One region of the Pseudoalteromonas sp. SR44-8 genome, then DNA from elsewhere that is predicted to be linked to it. Evidence: predicted binding sites of a transcription regulator. Region 1 holds the regulator's gene; each other region holds the start of a gene.
The links. Region 1 encodes sigma-54, which starts transcription at its own class of promoters, with help from an activator protein. Its sites were predicted from a motif close to GTTGGCACGNNNNTNGNNT; they were not measured.

Region 1 (7,905 bases):
AGTCAACAAGGTCGTTAACGACATGGCACCTATAAAGCAGTTATGTTTATCAACAACATAAAGATCATCGGTACCTTCTGGTAGCTCACCACGTAAACGTAAGTAGCGCAGTACTACGTCGATAGTGACATCAGGGCGGATGGTCACTGTATCTGTGTTCATCAGCGCGCCAGCAGAGCGCTCTTGATAAGAGAGTGCTTGAGTTGCACGTTCTCGATCTTGGCTATCCATGGCACTAACAACGTCTTTGTAGACGGTATCAGGTAGGCTACGTAGTACTTCCCCTAGATCATCGTGACTCATGTCCTCAGTTGCCGCAGCGATGTGCTTCGGCTCCATTTGGGCAATGATCCCTAAACGAACATCTTCTGATAGTTCTTCAAGTACGTCACCTTGTACATCTGGATCAACCAGTTGCCATAATAAGGTACGAATCTTATGCGGGGATGACTCGAGTAATAATGCGGTGTCACACGGAGCTGTTTTTGCCAACATACGCCTTACTTGAACAAATTGACCACTGTTAAGTGACTTGGTCACTTGTTTTAGTTGTTGTAGTGGGTAATCTTGTTCAAAAGCTTCTGGCATTGGCGTCCTTAAAAAATTAATACACTTGATAGGTAGGGTAACTGTTGTCGATAATTAACGCGCTTGGTCTGTTTAATTAACGACTTTATTCAGTTTAACGCAATTTAGTGGTACTGACTACGAGCTATTCTTGTTCGTTAAAGCGTTGTGCGATCAACTCACCAATTGCTGCAAGAGCAGGTTCAGCGTCCGGGCCTTCACATACAACTTTAACTTCTTTGCCTTGGCTACTTTCTAATAGCATTAAGCCCAGTACGCTGTCGCCTGCGGCTTGTTTGTCATCTTGATGAAGTGTGATGCTGGCATCAAACTGCACAGCTAATTGCGCTAATACGCTGGCTGCGCGAGCATGTAAACCGAGTTTGTTTTTTATTAAAAATGTATCTTCTAAGCGCATCAACATTCCTTACTGTAAACGTGAGTTGTTATTCTTGTTCACGATGGCGAATTTTCACATTACTGTGGCTCATCGAGAAGCTTTCACCTATAGTTTGCGCTAGATAAACTGAGCGATGTTGACCACCGGTGCAACCAATAGCAATTGTTAAGTAACTGCGGTTATTACGTTCTAAGTGCGGTAACCAAGTTTGTACAAAGGTTTGGATCTGCCAAGTGAATTTTTGCACGATACTGTGACTGGCTAAATAATCTTTTACTGGTTGATCCAGGCCTGTGAGCGGTTTTAACTCAGGCTCCCAGTGTGGATTAGGTAAAAAACGTGCATCAAATACATAATCGGCTTCTTTTGGAATACCATGCTTAAAACCAAATGATTCAAAGGTGATGATTAGTTTTTTATCTTTTTTCCCTAAAATCTTTTCACGGATTGACTCAGCAAGCTGGTGGACACTGAGATCTGTGGTATCAAGCATGAAATCAGCACGAGTAGTTAATACATCAAGCAACACTTTTTCTTGCTTGATGGCTAAATCCAGTGGCAAAGAATCCAAAGATAATGGGTGTAAGCGGCGGGTTTCAGAAAAGCGTTTGATCAGAGTTTGATCATCACTGTCTAAATAAAATAGCGTCGGATTTGCAAAACCAGGCAAGTATTCAAGAATGTCGTTAAATTCTTCCTGCTCTTTCGGTAAATTACGAACATCGATACTGACGGCAATTTTGTCGTAATTATCAGAGACACTGCGTACTAATGACGGTAATAAGTTAACTGGAATATTATCTACACAATAATAGCCAAGATCTTCTACTACACGTAAAGCAACAGATTTACCTGAGCCAGAACGCCCACTGATGATGATTAACTCCATGTAAATTCTCCTTCATTTAATACCAATTTTATTAAAAACATGCTCATTCTTGCTTGTTAAATAACCCACTAACTTTGTTTAAAATTATTTATATAGAACAACTATATCTCATAATTTCCACCTTGTTCTAGAGCTATTTTCCTGTTGCAATAATTACTCTCTAATTCAATACAATACAATTGGTATGACTACGATTGAGCTGCAATTACATGATACAAATCTTGGTCTGTTTTTGCGCTACGTAGTTGTTTACAAAAATCTTTGTTATTGAGTTTATCAGCAATTGTGGCTAACGTCTTCAAATGAAGTTGGCTGTCACCATCTGGTACGATGAGGGCTACAAATATATCAACTGGGCGATTATCAATCGCATCAAAATCAACCGGTGATTCACTCACTAAAATTATTGCTAGCGGGTTTTCAACACCACTCATACGGCCATGAGGGATAGCAATACCACGACCAATACCGGTACTACCTAGTTTTTCTCTCGATAGTAGTGCGTTGAGGATTTCTTGTTGTGATAGCTGAGGGAGTTGTTCATGAGCCAATTGGCTTATAAATTCAATGATCCGTTTTTTGCTATTAAAAAGGACCGCAGCTTTACTGCAGTCCTGACAAATAAGTGAGCTTAATTTCATAGTGTTAGTGTCGAGCGTGCTTCTCTTTGTGTTTAATTACTTGACGATCAAGTTTATCGATTAGTCCGTCAATAGCTGCATACATGTCTTGGTGCTCAGTCGAGGCAAATAATTCAGCGCCACTGACATGTAATGTGGCCTCTGCTTTTTGGCTTAGTTTTTCTACATCAAGAATAACATGGACATTGTTGATATGATCAAAATGCCTTTCAAGCTTGGCAAACTTATTGTTTACATAGTCTCTTAATGAATCAGTAATTTCTACGTGACGACCAGTTAAATTTAGTTGCATAAGCATTTTCCTCTTGTGATTTTACGCCTTAAATCAAACTTTTACGTTGATTTGACGGTGGAATAGCCAGCGACTCGCGGTATTTTGCAATAGTCCGTCTAGCTACTTTGATACCTTGCTCTGCCAATATATCTGCAATCTTACTATCACTCAATGGTTTCGCTGAGTTTTCTGCACTGATCAATTTTCTGATCAATGCTCGAATAGCTGTCGAAGAGCATTCGCCGCCGTTCTCAGTGCTTACATGACTTGAGAAAAAATACTTTAACTCAAAAATACCACGGGGGGTATGCATGTACTTTTGTGTCGTTACGCGAGAGATTGTTGATTCGTGCATCTCAACCATTTCAGCAACGTCGTTTAGTACCATAGGTCGCATTGCTTCAGGGCCATGCTCAAAGAATCCCTGCTGTTGTTTTACAATGCAGTTAGTTACTTTGAGTAACGTCTCGTTACGACTTTCTAGGCTTTTAATAAACCATTTAGCTTCTTGCAAATGCGAGCGTATAAATTGGCTGTCAGTGCTTGATTTTACTGAGCGTGACATTGCCGCATATTGGCTGTTCACTCTAATTTTTGGCATGCTGTCTGGATTAAGTTCAACCACCCAGCGACCTTTAATTTTTTTCACCGAGACATCAGGTATAACATACTCTGACTCTTCGCGTACTATAGTATCCGCAGGCTTTGGGTTAAGGCTGTGGATCAGTGTCATTACTTCTTTCAGCTCATCTTCTTTAAGCTTAGTCTTTTTCATCAAAGTGCGATAGTCACGACTAGCTAATAAATCGATATGATCAGTTAAAATCATTTTAGTCTCGCTAATCCAAGGAGTTGCAGGATCAAATTGATTTAATTGAATACATAAACATTCTTGTAGGCTGCGCGCAGCAATACCAACAGGGTCAAATAACTGAATGCGTTTTAACACTGCTTGCACTTCGTCTAGTTCGATTTCTTCTTCGTTATTACCTTGATTTAAGCTCTCTGCGATGTCTTCGCAGCTCAAGGTTAAAATACCTGAATCGTCAACAGCTTCAACAATCGCAATGGCAATAGCTTCATCGGTTGGACTAAAAGGTGTGAGCTGTAATTGCCACATCAGATATTCGTGCAGGGTTTCAGTTGAAGCACCTTGATAAATTGACTCATCTTCAGGCATTGGGCCGGATGACGTATTTGGCGCAGCACTCATGTATTCGTCCCAGGTGACGTCCATAGCCATTTCGTCACTTAAAGTCTCTTTACTTAATGCTTCGCTACTTTCTTGTTCATATTCGCTGGGCTTGTTGTCTGCTGATGCACTAACGGTTAAGTCATCGTTATCTTGTTTTTGTTCGTTTTTACCAGCCGTGTCGTCTGAATATTCATGCTCTTCTAGCTCTAACAATGGATTGCTGTCGAGTGCTTCTTGAATTTCTTGCTGGAGATCCAATGTACTGAGTTGCAATAAGCGAATTGCTTGTTGCAGCTGTGGTGTCATTGTAAGTTGCTGGCCCATGCGCAGCTGGAGTGATTGCCTCATGTATCTCTAACAATCCTTTTATTGTTATCATCGTTAAGTCTAGCAGATACTTAGCCGAGCGTGGCTTTATAGCCTAAATTGCTCGCCCAGGTAAACATCGCGGACTGTTTGGTCGGCAAGTACATGCTCAGGGGTACCTGATGCAATTAACTCCCCATGAGAAACTATGTAGGCTTTTTCACAAACATCAAGGGTTTCTCGTACATTGTGGTCGGTAATAAGTACGCCAATACCACGGTTTTTAAGGTGTTCAATAATCTTCTTTATATCTAACACTGAAATAGGATCAACGCCAGCAAAAGGCTCATCAAGTAAGATAAATTTTGGATTTGCGGCTAAAGCGCGTGCAATTTCAACTCGACGACGTTCACCACCAGATAATGCCATACCTTGGCTGTCGCGAATATGTTGAATGCTAAACTCATCAAGTAAGCTGTCTAGTGCTTCTTCTCTGGCTTGTTTATTCAGCTCTTTACGAGTTTCTAAAATAGCCATCAGGTTTTGATAAACAGTTAACTTACGAAAGATGGATGATTCTTGTGGTAAGTAGCCAATCCCTAACCGTGCGCGACTGTGCATTGGCAGTAAAGTGATGTCATTATCATCAATACTTATTTTACCTTTGTCGCTAGGTACTAAACCCACAATCATATAAAAAGTGGTGGTTTTACCTGCGCCATTAGGACCCAGTAAGCCAACAATGCTGCCTGCGCTAACTTCTAAACCCACGCTTTTTACAACTTGGCGACCTTTATAGCTTTTTGCTAAAAATTCAGCTTTTAATATACTCATGGCTGCCCTTTAGGTTTGTCTTTTTTACTGTCAACAGGTACCAAAATAGTGTGTACGCGATCGTTTGAGCTTGCGCCTTTTTCAGCACTGATCAGCTGTTGGTCCATATCATAGGTAATGCTTTTGGCATTAATTTTTTGACCTGCTTGAGTGACTTGTGCATTACCAATTAACGTTAAATAGCGCTTGGCGACATCGTAACGGACTTCATCAGCACTGGCGCTCATTATTGTGCCATCAGTTTGTTTTTCTTCAAAGTAAGCAGGGTTACCAGTTGCAACAAGCAATTGTTTGTTATTGCCTAAATCTTCGCGCTTATGGACTTCAAGTCGATCCGCTTTGATACGGCGGTTACCATGAATGATTTCGACATTTTTTTCAAAAATACCGATATTATCTTTCAGTTGGGCAAGCTGCTTTTCAGCACTGATAGAGACTTGATCCGCAGGTGGTGCCGTATTTTCAGCAAAGCTTGCAAAGGCAATGAATAAGCTTGGTATCACAAGCAAGTGAGCAAATTTATTGGTCATAATATATGGTTCGCGTATGGTTAATTAGTTCTACCACTTCGGCTTTTAAGTCGGCATGGAGGCCGCGCCCAGTGATCTTTAAATTTGGTCCGATTAATTCAACTGGTTGTTCTGAACTCATGGTTTGTAGTTCAATATCAACCTGAATATTATCTGCGTTTATATGTTCAATCATGGCATTATTGGTCAGGTTTTTAGCAACCACATTACCTTCTAAAATTAATTGATGATTTTCATATAGGGTGGCTTCATCGGCATTAATTTGCCACGTTTGCTGTTGATTATAGAGTGTAAAAATAGGTTGTTCAAAGTAAGTAAACCCTAACTGTTGGTAAAGTTCCATTTTTGCAGCTGTTACTTTGTGGCTAATTTTACCTTGTTCATCAAACGCGGTTTGTTTTAATGCCACCGCAGTATAATCAGGTTTTGCTATTATATCTTCTTGGTTTTGTTTTATGGCAGTGCTTTGATAAAAATACGGATACCACAGCCATACCATACAGCCGACAAATAATACGCATAATATTAAACGCGCACTATTCATGAGCTTGTGCCTTCGCTGGTTAATGATTTACCATTTTCGAGCATTAATAAATCAGTGAGTTCACGCACAGCTCCAAAACCACCAGGGAGCATGGTTGTATAATGTGAAACTCGCTTGATCAAAGGGTGAGCATCATTTACTGCCACCGCAAAACCAACTAATTCCATTACCGGCAAGTCAGGTCCGTCATCGCCTATGTAAGCGATTTGTTCATCGCTTAACTGCAATTTATCTTTGAGCTGTTGATAAGCTTGCAACTTGTTTTCTTGACCTTGGTAAATATGCGGTACTGTCAGGCTAGTCATCCGTTGCTGAACTATCTGTGAATGACGACCGGTGATCACGGCAACTTCAAAACCGCTATTGATCAGTGCTTTGATACCAAAACCATCTTTAGTATTAAACGCTTTGAGTTCTTCACCTTGATTGCCAAGATAAATGCGGCCATCTGAAAACACCCCATCGATATCACAGATCAGGAGTTTGATTTTTTGTGCTCGCTCGCTCGCATCATCTGAAAGTGGCTGATATAAGTCAGCAAACTGCATTATAAAACTCCTGCTTTGAGCAAATCTTGCATATTAAGAGCACCAATAGGGTGGTGTTTATCATCAACTACAATTAAGCCATTGATACGCTTATTCTCCATAATATTGAGTGCCTCGGCGGCAAGCATATCCGCGGTTGCTGTAGTGCAAGAGCGGGTCATGACAGTGCTTATCAAAGTGCTATGAATATCTATTCGTTGCTCTAAAATTCGGCGTAAATCACCGTCAGTAAAAAGCCCTGCAAGTTGCCCTGTGTCATCAACAATGGCCGTCATACCTAAGCCCTTGGCCGACATTTCGATTAATGCATCTTTGATACATTGCTTATCATTGATCATAGGCGTTGCTGGGCCACTGTGCATAATATCTTTTAAACACAATAGTAAACGTTTGCCTAAGCTTCCCCCAGGATGCGATAGCGCAAAGTCATCGGCAGTAAAGCCTCGGGTTTCTAACAGAGCAACGGCTATTGCATCACCCATCGCAAGCGTTGCAGTCGTGCTCGCAGTCGGGGCGAGTCCTAATGGGCAGGCCTCTTGACTTACTTTGATGCATACATGAGCATCAGCCCAATTTGCCATTGATGATTCAGGGTTACCTGTCATGGCGATCATTTTTGCGCCAATACGTTTAATAACCGGAATAATATTCAGTACTTCGCTGGTTTCGCCTGAGTTAGAAATAAGCATAACCACGTCATCACGAGTGATCATCCCTAAATCACCATGACTTGCTTCACCCGGATGGACAAAAAACGCAGGCGTGCCAGTGCTTGCCAGTGTTGCAGCAATTTTATTACCAATATGCCCTGATTTCCCCATACCGACTACTATGATCCTACCGTGACATTGATACATCAATTGGCAAGCTTGATTAAAGTTTTCGTCTAGGTATTGGGTTATATCAAGCAGCGCTTGGCGCTCTATTTCTAGCACCCGCTTACCTTGTTCAATAAAATTTAACTGCGTCATTGTGTTATCCATTTTGTGGCTAGCATTAAGCAACTTGGCTGAAAATATAACCTTGATAAATTAAAAACGCGACCAATAACAGGCCACCTTCAACTCTATTAATGCGTCTTGTGCCTCTAAAACTCAATGACATAGCAATAAGGGCTATGGTGGCACCAATCATTATTAAGGCATCACGGTTTGCAGCTGAAGGATCAATAATCGAA
Region 2 (7,905 bases), on a different contig from region 1:
CGTCTTCATCCGTGGTAAATTGACCATTTCGAGAGTAAGCGATATTGCCATCAGGCTGTAAAACTTCAAAAAAACCGGGCCCTGATATCATCCAATCCAATGAATTTTCGGTGGTTAACATATTGCCTTGAGAAAAGTTTTTCTGATTAGCAACCACTTTGGTACCAGCACCAAGCATTAAACCTGAGGGCATTTCAGTATCTTGTGATGAACGTCCACCCGGCTGATTAATATTTTGATAAAGTAAATCTTCAAACACAGCACGGCTTTTCTTATAACCAACGGTACTGGCATTGGCTAAATTATTTGAGATAACCGAAATGTCAGTTTGTTGGGCATCAAGCCCCGTTTTACTTATCCACAATGCAGGATTCATATTAATATCCTCTCAATAAAGTTAAACAATACGCAGCAATTGAGTTTGACGTTCGTCAATTTCTTCAGCCGTTTTCATTAACTTAACTTGTAATTCAAATTGGCGTTGATGGTTTATCATATCTACCATCTCGTGTACCGGATTCACATTTGACATTTCCAAAGTGCCACTCATCACTTTCACATCATTAGAGATGTCACAAAATCCACATATATCATTATCCAGTAATTCAGGCTTTGGCCGAAATAAGCCATCATTACCTTTTTCAAGCTCTGAATTATTTGCCTTGATCACCTTCAAACGATCAACAACTTCTAAAAAGTTAGCTGGAGCTCCTTGCGGGCGAACTTGGATAGAGCCATCTTCACTAAATTCAATTTTCTCCACTGGCAATGGCAAAATAATTGGTCCACCTTCGCCAATAACTTGACGCCCGTGACTGGTGATCAAAGCGCCGTCAGGAGTGATATTCAACGTACCGACTTTTGTATATGCCTCATTACCTGAAGCATCTTGCACCGTAAGCCATCCTTTATCGCTCATAGCAATATCTAGATCACGTCCAGTCTCAACAATACCGCCGGAAGTCATATTGGAACCAGGCCGCTCTTGCATGGTAAATACACGTGTCGGCAGGCCTTCGCCAAAAGCTTGCATCGAACGCGCTTGTGCGAAGTCAGCTTTAAAACCTGTGGTATTGGCATTTGCTAAATTATTTGCTTTAAGCTCTAGGCCCCGCAAACTTTGCTTAGCTCCAGACGCTGCAATGTAGACCATCTTGTCCATAACATCGACTCACGTTAAAAATCTATAACATGACAAATGCAAGATAAGTGCCACAATAAACTGACGTGATAAGTTACAAAAAATAATCAATCGCAAATAAAAAAGGCTGCTAATAAATAGCAGCCTAGGTGTCGGATTATAAAAAATATTAGAACGAGATTAGCGGATCTGCAAAATAGCTTGCTGTAGTGTTGAATTCACTTCAAGCGCACGTGAGTTTGCTTGGAAGTTACGCTGTGCACTGATCAAATCTACGAGTTCATTCGTTAAATTCACGTTTGATTGCTCAAGCGCTGTAGAGTTAATGGAACCTAAAGTACCAGAACCTGGTTCGCCAGCGATTGGCTCACCAGACGTCAAACTTTTTTTCCAACCTGTATCACCAGCTTGTTGTAAGCCTTGTGAGTTAGAAAAGCGCACCATCGCTACTTGCCCTAAGAATGAGGTATCTCCATTACTGTATGAAGCGACAATCTTACCATCACTACCAATATCAATACCGGCTAAACGTCCAACAGTAGCACCATCTTGCTCAAGTGCTTTAACTTCAAAACGACTAGCATATTGAGTCGGGACTTTATTATCGGTGGCCGCTTCATCGCGCCAATTAACAGTAACATTTTCAGGGAAGCTGGCACCATTTGTTAATAAATCAGATAGCCCTACTGCCGCACCAGCACCGCTTGGAATTGCTAATGGATTGAATGTGTTATCTGTATTCGCGACACCATCTGTGTTTAATGGCTTACCACTAGAATCAAACTGAAAGGTTGATAATGGTGTGTAAGGAGGAGCAGTCTCTTCAACACCTGCAGGGCTAAATGGCTTTTCATCTAAGGTCGCATAAGTTTGCCACTCATTGTCATTACCCGTTACTGTAGAATTTGTTTTAACAAAGAAAAACTGTAAAACATGCGGCTCACCTAACGAGTCGTATACTGTTGTTGATGTTGAGCTATTATATGATGCGCTCGTTGTAGGATCAAAAGTAGTTATTGACGGCGAGGTTGCACGCGAGTCTAAGTTAAACGAAGAGTAAACATTCGTCGTAGCTCGCGGTGATCCTGATGAATCAGGGATCTGTAACGCTGATGACGTGCTTAAACTTACCGATGTTGTATCACCTGTAGCTTCATCAACAGGAAAACCCTGCAAGTAATTGCCTTTAGCATCAACAATAAAGTTATCTTTATTAAGTTTAAATGCGCCTGCACGCGAATAAGTAAAATCTTGTGCCCCTAAATCTTGGCTCATGGCAAAGTAACCTTCACCTGTGATAGCTAAATCTAATGAGTTTTGAGTGAACTTTAGTGAACCTTGGTGAAACTGTTGTGCCACCATAGTTGTCTGTACACCATCACCATTTTTTGTCTTGCCTGAACTAAATACCGAAGATGCGTATACATCAGCAAATTCAGCACGTGACTCTTTAAAGCCTACCGTATTTACGTTAGCAATATTATTTGCTGTTACATCTAAGTCTTTTTGTGCGGCAGCAATGCCAGTTAATGCAATATTGAAGCTCATAATTCACCTCTAATCTGTCAATGTTTAGCCTGTGGCTAACTAATAATTAAAATTTTTACGCGATTTCTGCAACGTCAGCTAGCCTAACCGCACCTTCTTTAGTGTTTATAATAATGCCGTTTGCACCATTAATATTAACACTCTCGATATTCTTAAAAGTAGCTATAGGTAAAGCCGTGTACTCACCATTTAACTGCCCTTCAGCTTTAATTTTATATTCACCTGGTGGTAAACGTTCTTTATTATCATTCATGCCGTCCCACTCGAAACGGACAGCGCCCGCTGATTGCGCACCTAAATCAATACTACGCACCAACTGACCAGATGAATCTTCAATTCGTAGAAATAAGTTTTCTACAGGCTCTTCTGCAACCACGGTTCCTTTAGCGCTACCAACATCGTTTAGGTCTAATGTATTAGACTCTAGTAATGCTTGTTTACCCACTAAAGTCGATGCTTGTAGTGCTGAGTTAGATGTCATCGATGCGGCTAATGACTGAAAATTACTATTAAGGTTTGAGATACCTTCAGCCATGGTGAAACTTGTCATCTGCGCGATCATTTGATCATTGTCAGCTGGTTTGCTGGGATCTTGAAACGACAGTTGCTGTGTTAACAATGAGAAGAAATCTTCTTGGGTTAACGCATCACTTTTCTTATCACTGCTAACCTGTTTATCTTGCCACTTAATCGAATCTAAATAAGTTGACGATGTGCTGCTGATATCGTTACTCATAATCTTTCCTCAATTACCGCTGCCCAAGCAACAGTGTTTTACTTAACATTTGCTTCGCTGCATCAGCAACTTGCACATTGGTTTGATAAGAGCGTGAGGCAGAAATCATATTAGCCATTTCTTCAACGACATTAACGTTAGGTTTGTAGATATAACCGTTTTCATCCGCACTAGGATGATTAGGGTTATATTCAATTTGTAATGGTTTATTACTCTCTACAATACCTAACACTTTAACGCCAACAGACGACCCCTGAACATTACCGCTTGATTCTGATGCTTTCATCAGTTCAGCTGCAAAAACAGGGTGGCGCGCCCGGTAAGTTTTGTCTTGGCTTGAGCTAATGCTATTAGCATTTGAAATATTACTCGCGGTTGTGTTCAAACGCACATTTTGCGCACTCATACCACTACCTGAAATATCAAAAACGTTATATAAACTCATGCTTAGGCTCCTTGACTACCGAGGGCTTTTTTAAGGCCTTTAATTTTACTACTCATAAATTGCAGGCTTGCCTGATACTCTAATGAGTTCTTTGTATACAAGTTTCGTTCCACTTGTATATCAACCGAGTTGCCATCACCTGTATCTGCTTGATTTGGCGAGCGAAACATTTCACTATTACCAACATAACGACTGCCACCGGCAATGTGGTTTGGGTTAGTTGTTACCATGTTATTGCCGCCTTGTTGGTGGCTTTTTGCCGCTTTCAATGCTGAGGCAAAGTCGATGTCTTTCGCTTTATAGCCCGGCGTATCAGCATTAGCGATATTGGTTGCTAATAACTCAGCACGTTGCGAACGGATCAACATTGCATGAGGATGAACCCCAAATGCTTTATCAAAACTGATAGCCATAACCATCTCCAAAAAATTGACTTAAGATGATTAATGCAAAAGTTGAGCCAATTAGGTTGATGTTTTATGGTTCGTTTAATCATTTGATTTAAAAAGAAAAACGATGTGGAGCCACATCGTTTTATAGTATTCAAGATTCGGTTTTACCACCGATGAGATTTGAGTAACTTGTGTTTTAGCGCGTTAAATACGCTGGTAAGCTATTTCTTTTGATAAATAATACCTGGATTACAGCGTACCATGTCAAATTCGTCACTTAACCCTGACATAGACTCTGATGCGCCTAAAAATAAATACCCTTTAGGATTTAGTGCTTGAGCAAACTGAGCAATAATTTTGGCTTTAACCTCTGGTGCGAAATAAATCAGCACGTTGCGGCAAAAAATAATATCAAACTTGCCCATTAGCGCGTATGAATCTAATAAGTTAAGATGTCTAAAACTCACTAATTTTTTTATTGAGTCGTTTACTTGCGCCATGCCGTTGCCACTATCTTTAAAGAACTTTTTCCTGCGCTCTACCGACAGCCCTCTAGCTAGAGCAAGGGAGTCATATTCTGCATGCTTACACATATCTAACATAGTATTAGAAATATCAGTGCCGATTATCTGCGCGCCCATTTTTAATACACCCGGCTGTTTAGCTTGAAACTCAGCAACCGACATAGCAATAGAATATGGCTCTTGTCCAGAGGAACTTGCCGCAGACCAAATTTTCAACGGACGACGTAACTCTTTATGTTCCGGAAATAACTTACTTTGCAATAGTTCAAACGGGTATTGATCCCGAAACCATAAAGTTTCATTGGTCGTCATAGCATCAACGACTGCGGCACGTAACTGCCGCTCATGCGGACTCAGTGTTTTACTAACCAATTGTGACAATGATTCAACATTAAAACGAACCATTAGCGGAGCAAGCCTGCTTTTGACTAAATAAAGCTTATTATCTCCCAGAACAATGCCACATTGTTGCTCTAAAAAAGAGCGAAACTGATCGTACTCGCTTTGCTGTAAATGCTTATTTTCCAAAGTAACACCGCCTTTTCAAATTAGTCACAATGAACCCATTTTTTCACTGCTGTAGCTAACTCATCCGGATTGAACTTAGCTATAAAGTCATCAGCACCCACTTTTTCAATCATCGCTTGATTGAATACACCACTGAGCGATGTATGTAAAATAACATGTAAGGGGGCTAACTTTGGATCTGCTTTTATTTCAGCGGTTAGGGTATAACCATCCATTTCTGGCATTTCAACATCAGAAATCAACAATCCTACTCGCTCGGTAATATCATGCTTACAATCAAGTGCAGCAATCTCACGAAGGCGTATTAATGCTTCTTTACCATTTTTAGCCAGCTCTGTTTGCACGCCTAACGGCTCTAATGCACGTTTGACTTGATTACGAGCAACGGCAGAGTCATCGGCAATAAACACAATGCGCTCACCTAAGTCTTTTTGAATTTCACCATCATTAGCTATTGCAGCACTGACTTCGGTATTCACCGGGCAAATTTCGTTTAATATTTTTTCTACATCAAGAATTTCGACTAACTCGTTTTCAATTTCTGTCACTGCAGTTAAATATGAATATCTGCCAGCTCCTGACGGTGGCGGCATTATTTTTTCCCAATTCATATTAACAATTCGCTCAACGCCACCAACCAAAAACCCTTGTACGGAACGGTTATATTCAGCAATGATTATAAAACTATCTTTAATATTTTCGATCGCAGGACCACCCACGGCCATCGATAAATCGATAACAGAAATAGTTTGCCCGCGTATATGTGCGACACCTCTTATATACGCATTTGACTTTGGCATGTTTGTCAAAGGAGGGCATTGCAGTACTTCTCTCACTTTAAACACATTGATGCCAAAGCGCTGCCGCCCTCTTAGCTTGAATAATAATAATTCAAGACGGTTTTGCCCAACCAATTGAGTGCGTTGGTTAACTGAGTCTAAAATGCCTGCCATTTCAATCTCCTGAAGAAAGCGAATAAGAACGGAACAATAATTGCTTTCTTTCTGTAAAGCTACATAACTACACGGGAGCGTCTGTTTATTGACGCTAAATATTTATACCCTGTTTTCAACCATAAGCATAGTCGAAACATTATGAGTTTGTTAAAAAAAAGCCGAAGATACAGTGTTTTTTATTTTCTTGCTAGCTTATGCCTAGTAACTCCACTGTATGCGCAAACATATAGCAAAGAACAATTGCAAGAACTTGCTGTATCTCATGTCTATGATCAACTAGACCCTAATACTGCCGATGATAAGGAACTCAACGCCTTAACATTGGATAGCCGGATCCCAGATCGTGGCTGCAACAGCGACCTTGCATTTAATATTCCTACTGAGCCGCCATTTAATCGCCAAATAACCGTACAAATAAAATGTGATGACCTAAATGGTTGGAGTCAATATGTTCATGTACGTATGATTGAACTATCCCCTGTGATTATAGCCACTGAAAATTTAAGTCGGGGTGAAGTTATCGAACCCCATCATTTACGTTTGATTATGAAACCAAAACATTTCGTAAGAGCACAGTACTTACAAGATGAAGAACTGTTGATTGGTAGCCGCAGCAAACGCAATATCCGCAGTGGTTACCCTGTTGCTTTAAATCAAATCTGTATGGTCTGCAAAGGGGATAATGTCACTATTTTCGCAATAATTCGAGGATTGAAAATAAAAACTTCCGGTTTAGCCCTAGAAGATGGTACTTTAGGGGAGCAAGTAAAAGTTAAAAATGCAAAATCAGGGAAAGTTTTAAATGCCCGTGTTGACGGTGTTGAGTCTGTGCAGGTAATTATTTAAACTTTCGTATTTATGCTAAAGTTTCTAGCATGGTTGCCGATAACAAGGCATGTGTTGGATAATGTATAGGTTGAAATCATGGTAAGCCAAGTAAATAAAGGTCAGCAACAGGCTAATGTGTTGACCAATGCAAAACAGCAAAAAGTTGATTTACAAAACAATAATGCTAATACTGCGCAAGCAACTACGCCAAAAGCGACTGCTGATTCAGTAAGCTTAACACCACAAGCGCAACAGTTAAAATCTTTGCAAGACAAAGCACAGCAGTCTTCTGGTTTTGATAGCAACAAAGTGGCTGAGCTAAAAAAAGCAATTACTGAAGGTAAATATCAGATTGATGCTGAAAAGTTAGCAAAAAATATCGCTGCATTTGAGTTTGATGTGTATGGCTGATCACAACAGTCTGATCAGTTCTAAACTTGTTATGCAGCTAAATTGCTTAACATCCCTTGCTGATATCTTAGAAGATGAATTAACCGCTATAGCTTCCCGTCGTGGTGAGGGTCTAAAAGATGTCGCGAAACAAAAACTCGCCTTTTTGAGTCAAATTCAAACTTTAGACAAAGAGCTCAAAACCTTACTTGCAAATAATGACGTTGAATCTGACGAAGTGACAAACTTAATTAGTGATGTGCGTAAATTATTAGAGTCATGTAAAAAGAAAAATGATGTTAATGCTCATGCAGCCCACCATGCACAATTAACCGTCAAACAATTAAAAGACATTTTAATTGGTGTGCCAACCTCTACAACATATGACCAAGGTGGTAGTGTTGTTCACGGTAACAG
Region 3 (7,905 bases), on a different contig from region 1:
AATGGCCAGATCAGTGAATTAGAGCAACAAGTTTTAACAACCAAAATGAAGGCTGAGCAACGACTTGAAACCCAGCTACAAACCTTTCAATTAACCATCGCGCCATTTTATAACGATCAAAATCAGTTACTAGGTTCAATGGGAATTGGCCGGGATATAACCGCCCAACAACAAGCTCTTTTGGCATTAAAAGCGTCAGAGTCTAAGTTTCGCAGCGCCATAGAGTATGCAGCTAATGGGGTGATTTTACTTTCACTTGAACAGACAGTATTACAACTTAATCGAACTGCGCGAAAGATTTTTAAGATTGATAAAACTGAGCAGGATTTATTATTAGTGGATTTATTTCCACGGCAACAGTGGCAAGAAATAGCAACGCTTTTAGCTTTATTGCTGAGTGAGAAAAAGAAAGTTTACCATCTTACTTTAGGACAAGAAGAGCTAAATTGCTGGTGGCAGCTGAGTGTCTCTTTAGTATGGGATGAGCAACAAGCACCTTACTATTATGTTATTCATATTCAAGATGTCAGTGCATTGACTCAGGCCAAACAAGATGCCGAGCGGGCAACCGAGGCCAAAAGCCGATTTATTGCTAACTTAAGCCATGAAATACGCACGCCACTGCATGCTGTGACAGGCCTTATTGATATGGTAACTCAGCAAGGCTTAACAGCGCAGCAGCAACAGCATGCAGTTCAAGCAAAAAATGCTGCGCAAAGTTTATTAACCATGCTTAATCGAATGCTTGATTTTGCGCGAATCGAAAATAACCAAGTGCAATTAGATTTAGTTGATTTTGCTGTAGTTGCACTTGTTGACAGCTGCGAGAGTGTATTAATAGGGCTCTGCCAGCAAAAAGAGTTGGCTTTTAATATCGATATTGATCCGCTAATTGCTCCGCAGTTAGTCGGCGATTACATTCGCTTACAGCAAGTGCTCGGTAATTTACTAACCAATGCCGTGAAATTTACTGAACATGGCAGTATCACTTTGAAAATAACAGCCGTTGAATTGACGCCAACACAACAAACCCTGTGTTTTAAAGTGATCGACACCGGGATCGGTATTGATAAAGCTGATCAGAGTCGATTATTTGACGCATTTACGCAAGGCGACGAATCACTCACTCGTACCCACCAAGGCGTTGGTTTAGGGCTTGCTATAGTCAAACACGAAGTGGCATTAATGGGAGCTGAAATTAAAGTTGTCAGCAATAAAGGCCAAGGCAGTGAGTTTTTCTTTACTATAACCTTTAATGTTGCCGCTCAAATCGATCCTATCGTCTGGCACAATACTTTAGTGATTCATTCTGAGCGGGGAATTAATTTACCTACCGCATTAGCGCCATTAAAACAGCTAGAATTTTCTGAGTTAGCTGAATTAACAGACCACGCTGTATTAGCAGATTATCAGCGGATCATCATTAATGACGTTGATCTACCGAGAGTAATAACGCGAGACAATATAAAAACAGCATTGATGAGTAATAACACGCAGCTTTATGTTGTTAAAAATGCTCCAAATACTCCGCTGCCTACTCTTAAAGGTATGCAAATGTGCAGCGTGAAAAGTTCTGCATTAGTACAACGAATACAGCAAGTTGAGCCGATATCTAAACGCCCTGATGTAAATCTGACAACGGCAGAGAGTAAACTCAACGTTGCGGGCTTACTAGTGTTAGTTATTGATGATAATCAGCTTAATTTAGATATTATTAGTAATATTTTAAGTCAAGCACATATTAATGTAATGACAGCAACTTCGGCGATGGCAGGGATAGATTTGGTTGCACAAGTCATGCCTGATCTGATCTTAATGGATATTCAAATGCCAGAAGTCGATGGGTTACAAGCAACCGCTTTATTGCGACAAAGTTATGAACAACAGCAATTACCTATTTTTGCGCTAACTGCGCATTGTGAAGCAGCTGACGAGCAACGCTCACTTGCCGTAGGTATGAATAAACATTTAACAAAACCAGTGGTTGCAGCAACGTTATTAGCGGCGATCAATGAACTACAAATTACCGGCGCTGTTTTTTATAATCATTCTTTTGCATTAGAACAATTCTCGGGTAATAATGATTTATTGCAGATTATGTTGGATAAACTTGCTAAGTTGTGTGTAAGTCATCTGCAGCAATTAAAAGTACCGATGCAAGCAAAAGCTTTGGAACGGTTAGTGCATAGTATTAAAGGTGTGTCAGGAAATCTTGGCTTTAATCGCCTAAGTGCTACCGCTCAGCAATTAGAAAGTAGACTACGCAAGACACCAGACGTAGGGCAAATATCCCTGAGTCAGTTAGAGTTCGAACTAGCACAAGTAAATAGATATATTCAAATACAAGGCTCAGTAAATGTTGAAGAAAGCCAAAATACTGATCGTTGATGATGACCCATTAAATCGATTGGTGTTGGAAAAAACATTAGCGAATGATCACGAAATATTTTTAGTTGAAAGTGGTGAAAAAGCCCTGACATTTGTTAAATCAACTGCGGTTGACTTAATTATACTCGATATTGTAATGCCTGGCATTAATGGCTATGAGGTATTAATTCAGTTAAAAGAAAATTCAACTACGCACGCTATTCCAGTTATCTTTATTTCAGCTAATACAAGCCATGATGATGAAGCAAAAGGGTTTGAATTAGGCGCAATGGACTATATTGCTAAGCCATTTAGTCCCGCAATAGTACGTGCACGAGTGCGAAATCAATTATTGATTAAGCAAAAAAATGATTTGTTAGAAATGCTCGCCTCCATTGATGGGCTGACAGAAATACCCAATCGGCGTTATTTAGATGAAAGCTTATCGCGAGAATGGCGTCGCAGCCGTCGAGCTGGTACACCGTTATCGGTGCTATTAATAGATATAGACCATTTTAAGCGTTATAACGATTGTTACGGTCACCGTGCCGGGGATGACTGCCTTAAACGTGTTGCACATGCATTAGTTGCAGCGTGTGAGCGTGGCACTGACTTTGTTGCGCGCTACGGTGGAGAAGAATTTGCCGCAGTGTTACCCGATACCAACCAACACGAGGCATTAAAATTTGCTAATAAACTCAGAGATGCTGTTAATACGCTAGCTATCCCGCATAAAGCATCACTCAATGCCGCTCATATTACGATAAGTATTGGGGTTGCTACAACTGAGTTTGGTCAAGTTTATTCTGAGCATATATTACTTGAAGAAGCCGATTTAGGTTTATATCAAGCTAAAGATAGTGGCCGCGATAAAATTATTGCTCGAGTTATTGACGCAAGTTAGTAAAGTCAGTTATTACAGCAAATAAAGAGTGAATATGCTCCACTCTTTACTGCTTTAGTTTTGTGTCTAAATGGCGCTAAGTGAATTATAAATACTATCACCCACACCAATCAGTTTCTCGTTTTTAAAGACCAGTGGAGTACATTCATCTTTTGTCATTTTTCCGTCAGAGTGAATACTATGGGTGGCATAAAATAGTACTTGGTATACATCACCGTCTTTTTTTAATAGTTCTGTAAAGTCGGGAGTTTTTAATTTATTTAATACATTTTGATAGCTGGTATCTAAAGTGAGCCCTGAGATGCTTTCACGATTAAATTGATGATGTTCTTCCCAGCTTGAACTATTACCAGCCCAGTGTGTTTGTGCTTCACCATCGGATACTGCAATTACACAACCAGTAAGAAGAGGGGCTGTAAGCGCGGCAATTAAAAGTACTTTTTTCATTATTTTATCCTGGATACTAAATATTGATTTTAATTTATCTATTAGCTAGCAAAGAACTAGCCAATATTTTATGTTATTTAAAATCAATGAATTAGATTTTTTTGTAAGGTGGTGAATTATATTTAACCACCTTTTATAGCGTGACTAACTAAAAGTTAGTTGATTAGACCAGTCTATTTAAACTTTCACCTTGGCTAAATGCGCTAATATTTAAGCTGACTTGCTTTACTAAGCGAATGATTGACTCTTCACTGGCCCATGCAATATGTGGAGTCAGTATTAAATTATCACCACGATAAGCGGCCAATGGATTATCCTTCGCAGCTGGTTCTTTACTTAATACGTCAAATCCCGCTCCTGCAATTTGGTTATTGCTCAGTGCGTTGGCTAAATCAGCTTCATTAACGATACCACCGCGCGCGGTGTTAATTAAAATGGCATTGGGTTTCATCATAGCAAGTTCAGCAGCACCAATCAGATCACGACTTTCATCGGTTAAAGGGCAGTGTACACTAATAATATCAGCTGTTTTTATTGCTTGGTAAAATTCTGTTCGGCCCTCTCTAGTTACTTGGTTTTTACGCTCACTGATAATTACATTGGCACCAAAAGCACGTGCAACATCCGCAACAGCTTTACCAAGCGAACCATAACCGATAATTGCCAGAGTTTTACCTCCTATATCATTAAAACGGTAATCAAGGCGGCAGAACATCTCGCTTTGTTGCCATAACCCTTGTTGGCAATCAGCAATGTAGCGGTGAGTATTACCCAGTAAATTTGTGATCAGTGCAAAGGTATGTTGTACAACCGAAGGTGTTGAATACCCGGCCACATTGGTAACGGCAATGCCAAACTCTTTAGCGGCGACTAAATCAACATTGTTAGTGCCAGTTGCGGCTACACATATGAGCTTTAATTCAGGGAGTTTTGCCAGTGTTTCGCGATTAAGTACCACTTTATTGGTGATCAAGACATCAGCGCCTGCACTATGCGCTAATACTTGTGCTGGACTGGTTAGTGAATAACTAGTGAAGTTGCCAAGTTTTTGAAAAGGTTCAAGGGATGTGCCTGCAAGCGTAGCAGTATCGAGAAGAGTAATATTCATGAGCTTTCCTTATAATAAAAATTTATAAATGCTTGACCTTGGTGTGTACTCTAAGGTTTATACTCAGCATCAGTTGATAATATGTTAATTGGAGACGGTGATGAAAATAGGCGAATTTGCCAGTCAATTAGGTGTCTCTACAGATACCCTAAGGTACTATGAAAAGCATGCTTTGTTAACGCCTTCAGCGCGAACGCAAGCAGGTTATCGAGATTATAGCCAAACCGATCTTAAGCAAATGATGTTTATTTTGCGCGCTAAAAATGTTGGCTTTAGCTTGGCTGAGATCAAAGAACTATTACAAATTAAATTTAAAAAACATCAGCATTCTTGCCATGAAGTTAAAAACTTAACAATACAAAAGCGTGACTTAGTCGCAGAGCGTATTGCTGAATTAACACGTTTTCATCAATCATTATCCGTGTTAGCTGATAAGTGCTGCGGAGGCAAAGAGCCCGCAGATAACTGTTCGATATTAACCACTTTGGAGGACATTGATGGACTTAATCAATAATTTTTGGCAGTTATTTTTATTATCTGCACCTTGGTTAATGCTCGGTTTATTAATAGCTGGGTTATTAAATGTGTACTTACCGGCTGATTTCTTAAATAAACACTTGGGAAAAGAAGGTTTTTGGACGACTGTTAAAGCTGCTTTAATTGGCGCACCAATGCCATTATGTTCGTGCGGTGTAATACCTGCTGCAATTGGTTTAAGACGTGCAGGCGCTTCAAAAAGTGCTACCACTGCGTTTTTAGTATCGACGCCAGAAACAGGGGTTGATTCGGTGTCGGTATCGTATGTGTTACTAGGTCCTTTTATGGCTATAATTCGTCCAATAGCGGCGATTTGCAGTGCTATTGTCGCTGGTGTCTTAGTGGGGCGTGATGCTGAAAAAACGCAAACTACAGATCACACCAGTGAAGTTAATAATGAGCAAAAGCGAGCAACGACAATAAGTTGTTGCTCAACGAAATCAGCAGTGGTCGAAGAGAAGGTTAGTTGCTGTTCAACGAAACCAGCAGCGGTCGAAGAGAAGGTTAGTTGTTGTTTAACGAAACCAGCAGCGGTTGAAGAGAAGATAAGTTGTTGCTCAACGAAATCAGCAGTGGTCGAAGAGAAGGTTAGTTGCTGTTCAACGAAACCAGCAGCGGTTGAAGAGAAGGCAAGTTGTTGCGATACATCAAGTGCAGCACCAGCCAGCCAATGGCAAAAGATGAAACAGGCAGTGAGTTTTAGCTGTAACAAATTGCTATCAGACACTATGAAGTGGTTAATGATTGGTTTGTTCTTTGCAGCCTTAGTGCAAACTTATGTACCAGAATCATTTTTAACCCAATGGGGCAGTGGTATTTTGGCTATGCTGGTGGTGATCGTGATTAGTATTCCCATGTATATTTGTGCGACCGCATCAACGCCGATTGCAGCTGGTTTGTTATTAAGTGGCGTAGCACCTGGCGCTGTTTTAGTCTTTATGTTGGCAGGTCCTGCCACTAATGTCGCGACGCTTGGCGTGGTTGCCAATGAGCTTGGTAAGCGTGCAGTGGTTGCTTATTTAGTTGGTGTAATAGGTGTCGCTTTGATATTTGGTTTTTTAACCGATTATTTAGTGGCTGAATTTGGCTTTGTTGTTACACCATTATTAGGTGATGAACATCAAGTGCTACCACATTGGTTAACCCTTCTCTGTGGTACTATTTTAGCACTGTTAATGGCGCGTTTAGTTCTTAAAGGAGCGCTTAGTAAATACCGCAGCACTGGTAAGAGCATTGCATAATTGAATGTTATTAAAAAGATTTTTAGCTGTTATAAAATATAAACAATGGACCAAATTAATGACTTAGTTCGCATTTTAGGTTGTCTGAGTTATAATCGCCTATAGAATATAAACGGTGCGCACGAGCGCACCGTTTTTTTAACTTTAAAGATGCAGTAATGAGTGAACCAGTGGACAAGTACGCAGATATAAGACCTTACAATGATGATGAAGTAGCCGCTTCGGTTGCACGCTTGATTGATGATAATGCGTTTATTGATGTAGTTGCAAAATATAACTTACCGCGTTTTTTATCAGCTGTACCCTTTTTATCTAGAACATTGGTAAAGTATCAGTTACGTAAAAAGTGGGGCGCTATCAACAGTGTTGAGCAAGTTCAACAAATCGTTGCTAAGTATTTAGCACAGCTGGTAAAACGCACCACAACTGAGGTGACCTTTTCTGGTTTGGATCAACTCGATCCAAAGCAAGCGTATTTGTTTATCTCAAATCATCGCGATATCGTACTTGATCCTGCTTTAATTAATTGGGGTTTATTCAGTCACAAAATGAAGACAGTCCGTATCGCCATCGGTGATAACTTACTGCAAATCCCTTATATCACCGAACTGATGCGTTTAAATAAAAGCTTTATTGTTAAGCGCTCAGTTAAAGCGCCAAAAGAAATGCTTAGAGCACTATCGCAGCTTTCAGCTTATATTTACGATTCGCTTGCTGGTGGTGATTCAATTTGGATTGCACAAAAAGAAGGCCGCGCTAAAGATGGCTTTGATCAAACAGATCCTGCGCTACTTAAAATGTTGCAGCTTAATGGTCGTAAGCAAAAGAAAGAGTTTGCTGAGTATGTACGTGAGCTAAAAATTGTACCAGTATCAATTTCATATCAATATGAACCTTGTGCAACAGCCAAAGCCAGAGAGCTTTATCATAAGCAGCATCATGGTAAATATGTAAAGTCAGCGGGTGAAGATATTGCCAGTATTGTTGAAGGTTTTAGTACCGCCAAAGGGCATGTTCATTTAGCATTTGGGCAACCAATTGAAGACGGGTGTGAATCACCAGAGCAGCTGGCAAAAACCATCGATGAGCAAATTATTGATTCGTTCTTTTTACACCCAGGAAATTATATCGCTGGTGGCTGTAAACAGGCGGTGATTAATAAAGCCGATGCTCAGGCATTTGAGATGCGTATGGCGCGTGTTCCAGATGAATTAAAACCTCTGGTGTTAGCTATGTACGCTAAGCCATTTCATCGTAAGGTTGAGTTTAATAGTAGCGAAAGCGGCCAATAACTAATGTAA
Region 4 (7,905 bases), on a different contig from region 1:
TAGCAAATGTTGTTATTTCATAATCTTCCACCTCACCACCTAAAACACCGCCAGTGGCAGTAATAAGCGAAGCCTCCGAGCCATCAGTTACCCTAAAACGAGCCCATGTCTGCCCAGCTTTAACATTACTAGGTACATTAATTAAAATACTGTTATCGCCTTGATTAAGTTGATATTTAGTTATTATGCGCTCACTTTCACTAAAGCCGCCATTTTGATCCCAATCAAACCATGCATATAAAAAGCTACTCGCAGAGGCGTTTACAATAATTTGGCTATCTTGACCCGCCGATATTGCCGTCACAAAGCTCACCCCATCATCTGATGCATCAACTGGGTTGTTGATTAAGTCGGCATCAGTATTGATATTTTCACCATCGACTGTATCGCCTAAATAAATCAGGTTACTGCCAGTGCTGTTAGGATCGAATAAATGCCTGGCTCCGCTTTGCTCTAAACTGGTGTTATAAGGTAGAGGAGCATCACCAAAATCAATCGAACTATCTGTTACCTCAACTTCGGCAATAGCACAACGAGCCCCATCGTTCTGACTTGACTTAGGGCCCGATGTAAACACATTCGCAACAGGCGTATAACCAACAACAGGACTAATACTTAAATCAACTTTGTGAATTTTTCCGCTTTTATTATTACTAAAATAAAACTGACCATTGATATCAAAATAGGCAGCACCAAATGCGCCCGTATCATCACCAATATCAACTTGAGTAATAAACTTGGTAGTATTTTCTGCAACGTTAATTTCATGCAAATCACCATTTGATTCAACTGCGTATAACAGGTTACTTTGCGGATGAAATGCAAAATCAAATATACCTAAGTTCCATGTGTCGGTTGCAGGTAGTAGCCGAGCAGTTATGGGGGCATCTAGATCACCCTCTAGATTGATTTCATATAAACCAAAATTGGGAGTATATACATAATACATCGCACTTTGATTTGCTTGCTCACCAGTCACTTGAATATCACCTACATAAAAATTAGTATCGGGTAGGCCAGTAACATTTAACCGCTTCATTTCGTAGTTGCTACCAATTTGCACCACGCTTTTAGGCGATTGTCGGCTAAAACCGTATAAGTATTGGTCTTTGTAATTAAAACCGACGGCATTCACACTTTCATTATTTGCCTCGCTAGCAAACGTCAAAGCCGATGATAAAATCGTAGGTTTAGCCGATACTAAATCTATACCGTAAAGCTGTGCCTTTGCATCCTGCATCAAAAATGCCTGACTAGGGCAATTATCGAATGGCAGGCTAAATACAGCACAAGGAAGTGAAACTAAACACGCTATGGCTAAATGGGTTAATCTCATTAGTAAGCCCTCAATCATTAAGTAACTGTACCAATGCAGGCATCATTCCAAAAAATAAAACATTGAAATAAAACAAAATAAAATAAAGTTGAAGATGAAAGATGCAACTTGCAACGACCATTTTTGCATTATGCAACTAAGTACAAATAATCGTTAAAATGCGGGAGTTTTTTAAACAGTCATCATTGCCGTAACAAAAATACGGTTATTAATACGTTAAAATTTAATCACCTCACTAGGATACTTTCGGCAGTTGAGTAAACTTCACTAAATAAAGTACAATACCAAAATTAAGGCGGAGCTTATTAGCAGCTCTAGTCGGTTTATTTTAGGTAAAAACCCATGGCACACTCTCGCGGAAACTTATTTATTTTATCGGCACCATCTGGTGCGGGTAAATCCAGCTTAATCAATGCATTGTTAACTAAGTATAATGATATGAAAGTATCTGTATCGCATACTACTCGCTCGCCTCGTCCGGGCGAAGCAAATGGCGTGCATTACCACTTTGTAAATGTTGATGAATTCAAATCATTAATTGAAAAGAATGATTTTTTTGAATGGGCGCAAGTGTTCGATAATTACTACGGTACATCAAAGCAAGCAATTGAAGAGCAGCTTGCAGCAGGTATTGATGTATTTTTAGATATTGATTGGCAAGGTGCACGTCAAGTTCGTGATCTGGTCGCTGATGTTGAAACCATTTTTATCCTACCACCGTCAAAAGTTGAGCTTGAAGCGCGCTTAAATAATCGCGGCCAAGATTCACAAGAAATCATTGCTGGTCGCATGGCAAAAGCACAATCTGAAACGTCTCATTACAATGAATATGACTATGTCGTGGTTAACGATGATTTTGCAACTGCGCTGAAGGAAATTGAGACGATCGTATTGGCAAAACGCTTATCGCTACAAAGCCAAGCTATTCGCCATCAAGATTTACTCGTAGACTTACTGCGTTAAATCCTAATTTGGGTTCAGTAAGTATTTTATTTGTTTAAATTAACCACAAGCTATTGGCGAATCTGACTCGGTGCAGTAAACTACGTCTTTGCTTAAAAATTTATTTGGAGTGCTAAGATGGCTCGCGTAACTGTTGAAGATGCAGTAGATGCAATTGGTAATCGTTTTGATTTAATTTTAGTTGCGGCCCGTCGTGCCCGTCAAATCGCGGTCGGTGGTAAAAAGCCACTGGTTGATCCTGAAAACGATAAACCAACGGTTGTTGCTTTACGTGAAATTGAACTTGGTTTAGTAGATAGCTCATCAATGGATCTTATTGATCGTGAAGAGCAACAACATCAAGAGGCGGCTGAAATGGCTGCAGTTGCAGCTATTGTAGGCGGCAACCAATAATCTGACTTCCTTGTCTGATTTAGCCAACGGTATAGTATTTCTATTCTAGCCGTTGGCAATCCCTTCTTTTCATCGTATATTCTTAACATACCGTTACCTATTTGCTTCACGAGAACATTGGAGTGTGAATGTATCTTTTTGAAGGTCTAAAAAAGAAAATATCAGAATACTTACCTGCTGCTGATGTAGAGCTGGTACAAAAAGCCTATGTGGTAGCCCGAGAGGCCCATGAGGGTCAAACTCGCTCAAGTGGCGAACCTTACATTACTCACCCTGTTGAAGTAAGCCAAATTCTGGCTGGTATGCATTTAGATCACGAAACGTTAATGGCTGCATTAATGCATGATGTGATTGAAGACACCGACTTTAGCCAACAAGATTTAGCCGAAATTTTTGGCGAGACAGTCGCCGAATTAGTTGAGGGCGTAAGCAAGCTTGATAAGCTCAGCTTTAAAGATAAAAAAGAATTCCAAGCTGAAAACTATCGAAAAATGATTATGGCAATGACACAAGATATTCGTGTTATTTTAATCAAACTTGCTGATCGTACTCATAATATGCGCACTCTTGGAGCATTACGTCCTGACAAACGTCGACGTATTGCCCGCGAAACGTTAGAGATTTATGCGCCGATTGCTAATCGTTTAGGTATTCACGATATTAAAAATGAGTTAGAGGATTTAGGTTTTCAAGCCCTCTACCCGATGCGTCATCGCGCTTTAAAGTCAGAAGTTGCCAAAGCGCGCGGCAATCGCAAAGAAGTCATTTCAAATATCCAAACCGAGATAACAGCACGCCTTGAAGAAGCTGGTATTACAGCCACTGTTTCTGGGCGCGAAAAACACTTATATAGTATTTATAAAAAAATGCTTAATAAAGAGTTACTGTTTAATGAAGTCATGGATATCTACGCATTTAGAATTGCAGTTGATTCAATGGATATCTGCTATCGGGTACTTGGTGTTGCCCATAATTTATATAAGCCAATTGAAACTCGCTTTAAAGATTATATAGCAGTACCTAAAACTAATGGTTATCAATCGTTGCATACCTCATTAGTTGGTCCACATGGGATCCCTGTTGAGATCCAGATCCGTACTCACGATATGGATCACATGGCAGATAAAGGAGTTGCTGCTCATTGGATGTATAAAAAATCCGGTGATAGCGCAGGCCACACTGCACAACAACGTGCACGTCAGTGGATGCAAAGTTTATTGGAATTACAACAAAGCGCAGGCTCATCATTTGAATTTGTTGAAAACGTTAAAACAGAGCTATTCCCAGAAGAAATTTACGTGTTCACTCCTGATGGTCGCATAGTCGAGTTACCTATGGGTGCAACCGCCGTTGATTTTGCATACGCGGTCCATACCGATGTTGGTAATACCTGTGTGGGTGCACGCGTTAACCGTAAACCTCATCCGTTAAGTAAAGCATTAGATACGGGTCAAACAGTTGAAGTGATTACCAGCTCAGGTGCGCACCCTAACGCAACGTGGTTAAACTTTATTGTTACCGGTAAAGCACGTTTAGGAATTCGCAATTACCTGAGGAGCCAACATCATGAAGAAGCTTTATTACTTGGCCGTCGCTTACTCGACTCAGCTTTAGGTGAAACGAAGTTCGATGATCTGCCTGACGAAAATATTAGTCGCGTATTAGCAGAACATGAACTCAATACTGTATTAGAGCTATTAGTTGAAATTGGCTGCGGTAATTTAATGAGCATGCTGATCGCACGCCGCTTACTGCAAAATGACAATGATGATTTAGGCGATATGACTAAAAATGCTAAAGCGACCATTATTGGCACTGAAGGCATGCTAGTTAATTATTCTAAATGTTGTCGACCAGTGCCTGGGGATGCTATCACCGCACATATAAGCCAAGGTAAAGGCATCACGGTTCACCGCCAAGAATGTAAAAATATTCGCGGCTGGGAAACTGAACGCTCCAAGTACTTGGTTGTTAAATGGGATGATAATCCAGAAAAAGAATATATTGCAGCACTGCGTGTGGAAATCATAAACCACCAAGGCGCACTCGCAAAACTAACCAATGTAATTGCTACAACCCAAGCAAACATAGTGGAAATTGCCACAGATGAAAAAGAAAGTAATTTATACGTGATAGATTTAGGGATCACCGTGAAAAATCGTGTCCATGTTGCAAATATCATGCGCCGCATTCGCGTAATGCCTGATGTGCAAAAAGTCTATCGTAAAAAATAACATAGGAAAATCATGAATAAAGCATTTATTTCTACGGATCTAGCACCTGCTGCCATCGGCACTTATAGCCAAGCAGTAAAAGTTGGTACAGCAGTTTACTTATCGGGTCAAATTCCATTAGTTCCCGCAACGATGGAAGTGATCTCTGAAGATTTCGCAGAACAAACACATCAAGTATTTAAAAATATTAGTGCGGTATGTGAAGAAGCCGGTGGCAACATCCAAGACTTGGTAAAAGTTAATATCTATTTAACTGATCTATCTAACTTTGCGACGGTAAATGAAGTAATGAGCCAATACTTCAAAGCACCTTATCCTGCCCGAGCAGCAATTGGCGTGCGCGCATTACCAAAAAACGTGCAAGTTGAAATTGACGGTATTATGGAATTGCCTTCAACAAATTAAGCTTACAGCAATACACCTAAGTATTTATGCTTAGGTGTATTAACTCATCAGTCCCCTTTTCCTCGATTTTCTTGACAGTTATTCAAATCTCTAGCACTCTATCCTTATATAATTATAAAAACCTTTAACTTAAGTGTTGTAAAAGGATGATCCGTGTTTAAGCTTGCTCATAACGGTAATGTACTACTCGATGTTATAGAACATTCGCCGCCTAGTGCCGCTTTTGTTATTGAGGCTCTAGAAAAATCAACATTCTGTGAATGTCGCATAGACTATGATGCTATCAATGCTTTTTTTAAAGAGCCTAGTAGCGAACGTAGTTTAGTGGTTGCCAGTAAGCATGACGCCACACTAACTGTTACACTCAGTGATGATAAAATGTTAGCAACAGGCGAACTCACACTCGCACAAGGTGGCAAAGTTTTAGCCCTTGATCAAGCGAAACAGCAGCTGATCAAAGCTGGGGTTGCTCGGGGCTACAAACAAGCATTTTTAGAGCAGCTGCTACAAAAACAATTTGAATTACCCGCTGGCACTACCGTTAAAGGTATCCTCGCTAAAGGTCGCTTACCAGAAGACGGCAAATCATCAAAATTACTCCCTCAAGTATTAACTTTAAAAGAGCGTTTGCATACCCCGAAACTGCGCGAAGATGGCACTGTCGATATGCGCGACTTTGGCAAGTTAGCAAGTGTTGAACCCGGTACATTGTTAGTTCGACAGCAACCCGCAACCCCTGGTAAAGAAGGTTTTACCGTAAAAGGCGATGTACTTCCGGCAAAAGCAGGAGAAAGTAGCCCGCTAGTTGCTGGTGAGGGCAGTGAAATATCAAAAACTAATCCTCTTGAATTAATCTCAAGTATTGCGGGCGTACCAGTCGAAATACAAAATGGCATGCGCGTTGATGATATTTTTACGATTGGCGATGTCACAGTTAAAAGCGGCCATATAAACTTTGATGGCAGCATTATTGTCACTCATAATATAGAGCCAGGCATGAAAGTAACCGCGAAAGGCGATATAACTGTGATGGGGACGGTTGAATCCGGAGAACTGACAGCGCAAGGTAATATCACCATTAAACAAGGTGTGATTGGCCACCAGCTAGATGATAAAACACTTTCGTGCAAAATTATTTGTAACGGTGATATTCATTTATCTCACGCCCAATATAGCTACCTTGAAGGTAATAATATTTTTATTGAGCGCCAAGCTAGCCACTGCGCAATGAAAGCGACTAAGCTTTTACAGATAGGCCAAGCAGACAATCCACAAGGGAAGTTATTTGGTGGAGAGATCCTGGATGCCGGAATGATTATCGCTGGTGAAATTGGTAATGAATCTGGCGCTAAAATGCTCATAAACATGGTTGCCTCAGGAAAGTCTGTTACTACTGAAACCGATGAATGCCTTAAAGAATTAGCTAAAACCGATGAGCAATTAGACACCCTGCAAGCAACGCTAGAAAAGGCCGATTTAGTAAAAGATTTAGATAAGAAAAAACTATTGCTCGCTAAAATTGGAGCTACTCAGCAACATTATTGCCAACAAGCAGAGCAGCTAGAAAAACGCCTAACAACGCTAGAACAAAGTCTATATGAACTACTTGATAATGCTAATTTAGCGGTCAATAAAAAATTGCATTCTGGGGTAGAAATCCACATTTTCGATAAAGTATTAAGAACAAATCGCAGCTATCCTCCTTGTAACGTAAAACTGCAAGAAGGAAAAATAGAGATTGAATTTAAAACCAGTTGATCGCAAGCAGATAGAGACTAACAGCAGATAGTCTCTATTGTCTCGTCTACGTTATAAAATACCAGCCACTTGTTGTTTTAACTCCTCCGGCCATACACTTACTTGTACTTGACCGATGTGAGGTTTTTGTAATAACAACATCGCCAATCGAGATTGACCAATGCCACCACCTATTGTCTGTGGTAATTGTTTAGCTAGTAGTTGCTTATGCCAATCAAATTCTAAACGAGCTTGGTCACCGGTAATTGCAAGCTGTGCAACTAATGCTTCTGGTGATACGCGAATACCCATTGATGAAATTTCAAAAGCATCTTCAAGCACAGGGTTCCACAGTAAAATATCACCATTTAAGCCACTGTATTGCTCGCAGGTCTGAGTCGACCAATCATCGTAGTCAGGTGCGCGTACATCATGAATCTTACCATCGGCTAATGCCCCACCAATGCCTATCAAAAACACCGCACCATATTCTTGTGTAATCGCTTTTTCGCGCTGCTTGGCGGTAAAATCAGGGTACATTTGACGTAACTGTTCACTGTGTACAAAAGTAATATCAGCGGGTAAAAATGGTGATATACCAAATTCATCAGCAACAAATTGCTCGGTTGCTTTTAAGCCTTTATACAAGGCTTGTACTGTTTCTTTTAACTTATCAAGAGAGCGCTCAGAACTGGCACAAATTACTTTCTCCCAATCCCACTGATCAACATAAACAGAATGGATGGGGCTTAATGACTCTTCATCCGGGCGCAACGCTTTCATATGTGTGTATAAACCTTCACCAATTGCAAAGCCGTGCTCAGCTAGTGTTTTTCG

Region 2: H5183_RS20665 (flagellar basal body rod protein FlgF) is a predicted target of sigma-54. The motif match lies at 1,199-1,217, and genes of this name have one in related genera.
Region 3: H5183_RS07310 (DUF3192 domain-containing protein) is a predicted target of sigma-54. The motif match lies at 3,765-3,783, and genes of this name have one in related genera.
Region 4: H5183_RS16840 (LruC domain-containing protein) is a predicted target of sigma-54. The motif match lies at 1,370-1,388, and genes of this name have one in related genera.

The regions. Positions count from the first base shown of each region.
Region 1 is NZ_JACJDS010000044.1:22,611-30,515, forward strand. Features, by position in the region: gene mgtE (magnesium transporter) at 1-588, opposite strand, end outside; gene H5183_RS18355 (HPr family phosphocarrier protein) at 713-985, opposite strand; gene rapZ (RNase adapter RapZ) at 1,014-1,856, opposite strand; gene ptsN (PTS IIA-like nitrogen regulatory protein PtsN) at 2,045-2,497, opposite strand; gene hpf (ribosome hibernation promoting factor) at 2,502-2,789, opposite strand; gene H5183_RS18375 (RNA polymerase factor sigma-54) at 2,818-4,314, opposite strand; gene lptB (LPS export ABC transporter ATP-binding protein) at 4,381-5,106, opposite strand; gene lptA (lipopolysaccharide transport periplasmic protein LptA) at 5,103-5,636, opposite strand; gene lptC (LPS export ABC transporter periplasmic protein LptC) at 5,626-6,180, opposite strand; gene kdsC (3-deoxy-manno-octulosonate-8-phosphatase KdsC) at 6,177-6,728, opposite strand; gene H5183_RS18400 (KpsF/GutQ family sugar-phosphate isomerase) at 6,728-7,699, opposite strand; gene H5183_RS18405 (calcium/sodium antiporter) at 7,725-7,905, opposite strand, start outside.
Region 2 is NZ_JACJDS010000060.1:2,347-10,251, forward strand. Features, by position in the region: gene flgG (flagellar basal-body rod protein FlgG) at 1-376, opposite strand, end outside; gene H5183_RS20665 (flagellar basal body rod protein FlgF) at 398-1,162, opposite strand; gene flgE (flagellar hook protein FlgE) at 1,322-2,689, opposite strand; gene H5183_RS20675 (flagellar hook assembly protein FlgD) at 2,745-3,425, opposite strand; gene flgC (flagellar basal body rod protein FlgC) at 3,439-3,870, opposite strand; gene flgB (flagellar basal body rod protein FlgB) at 3,873-4,283, opposite strand; gene H5183_RS20690 (protein-glutamate O-methyltransferase CheR) at 4,484-5,314, opposite strand; gene H5183_RS20695 (chemotaxis protein) at 5,335-6,267, opposite strand; gene flgA (flagellar basal body P-ring formation chaperone FlgA) at 6,409-7,116, shown strand; gene flgM (flagellar biosynthesis anti-sigma factor FlgM) at 7,195-7,509, shown strand; gene flgN (flagellar protein FlgN) at 7,502-7,905, shown strand, end outside.
Region 3 is NZ_JACJDS010000011.1:78,302-86,206, forward strand. Features, by position in the region: gene H5183_RS07300 (PAS domain-containing hybrid sensor histidine kinase/response regulator) at 1-2,388, shown strand, start outside; gene H5183_RS07305 (diguanylate cyclase) at 2,357-3,271, shown strand; gene H5183_RS07310 (DUF3192 domain-containing protein) at 3,338-3,718, opposite strand; gene H5183_RS07315 (D-2-hydroxyacid dehydrogenase) at 3,882-4,826, opposite strand; gene zntR (Zn(2+)-responsive transcriptional regulator) at 4,927-5,340, shown strand; gene H5183_RS07325 (SO_0444 family Cu/Zn efflux transporter) at 5,324-6,604, shown strand; gene H5183_RS07330 (1-acyl-sn-glycerol-3-phosphate acyltransferase) at 6,763-7,896, shown strand.
Region 4 is NZ_JACJDS010000037.1:1,742-9,646, reverse strand. Features, by position in the region: gene H5183_RS16840 (LruC domain-containing protein) at 1-1,336, opposite strand, end outside; gene gmk (guanylate kinase) at 1,679-2,299, shown strand; gene rpoZ (DNA-directed RNA polymerase subunit omega) at 2,417-2,692, shown strand; gene spoT (bifunctional GTP diphosphokinase/guanosine-3',5'-bis pyrophosphate 3'-pyrophosphohydrolase) at 2,821-4,926, shown strand; gene H5183_RS16820 (RidA family protein) at 4,939-5,331, shown strand; gene H5183_RS16815 (DUF342 domain-containing protein) at 5,485-7,089, shown strand; gene asnA (aspartate--ammonia ligase) at 7,141-7,905, opposite strand, start outside.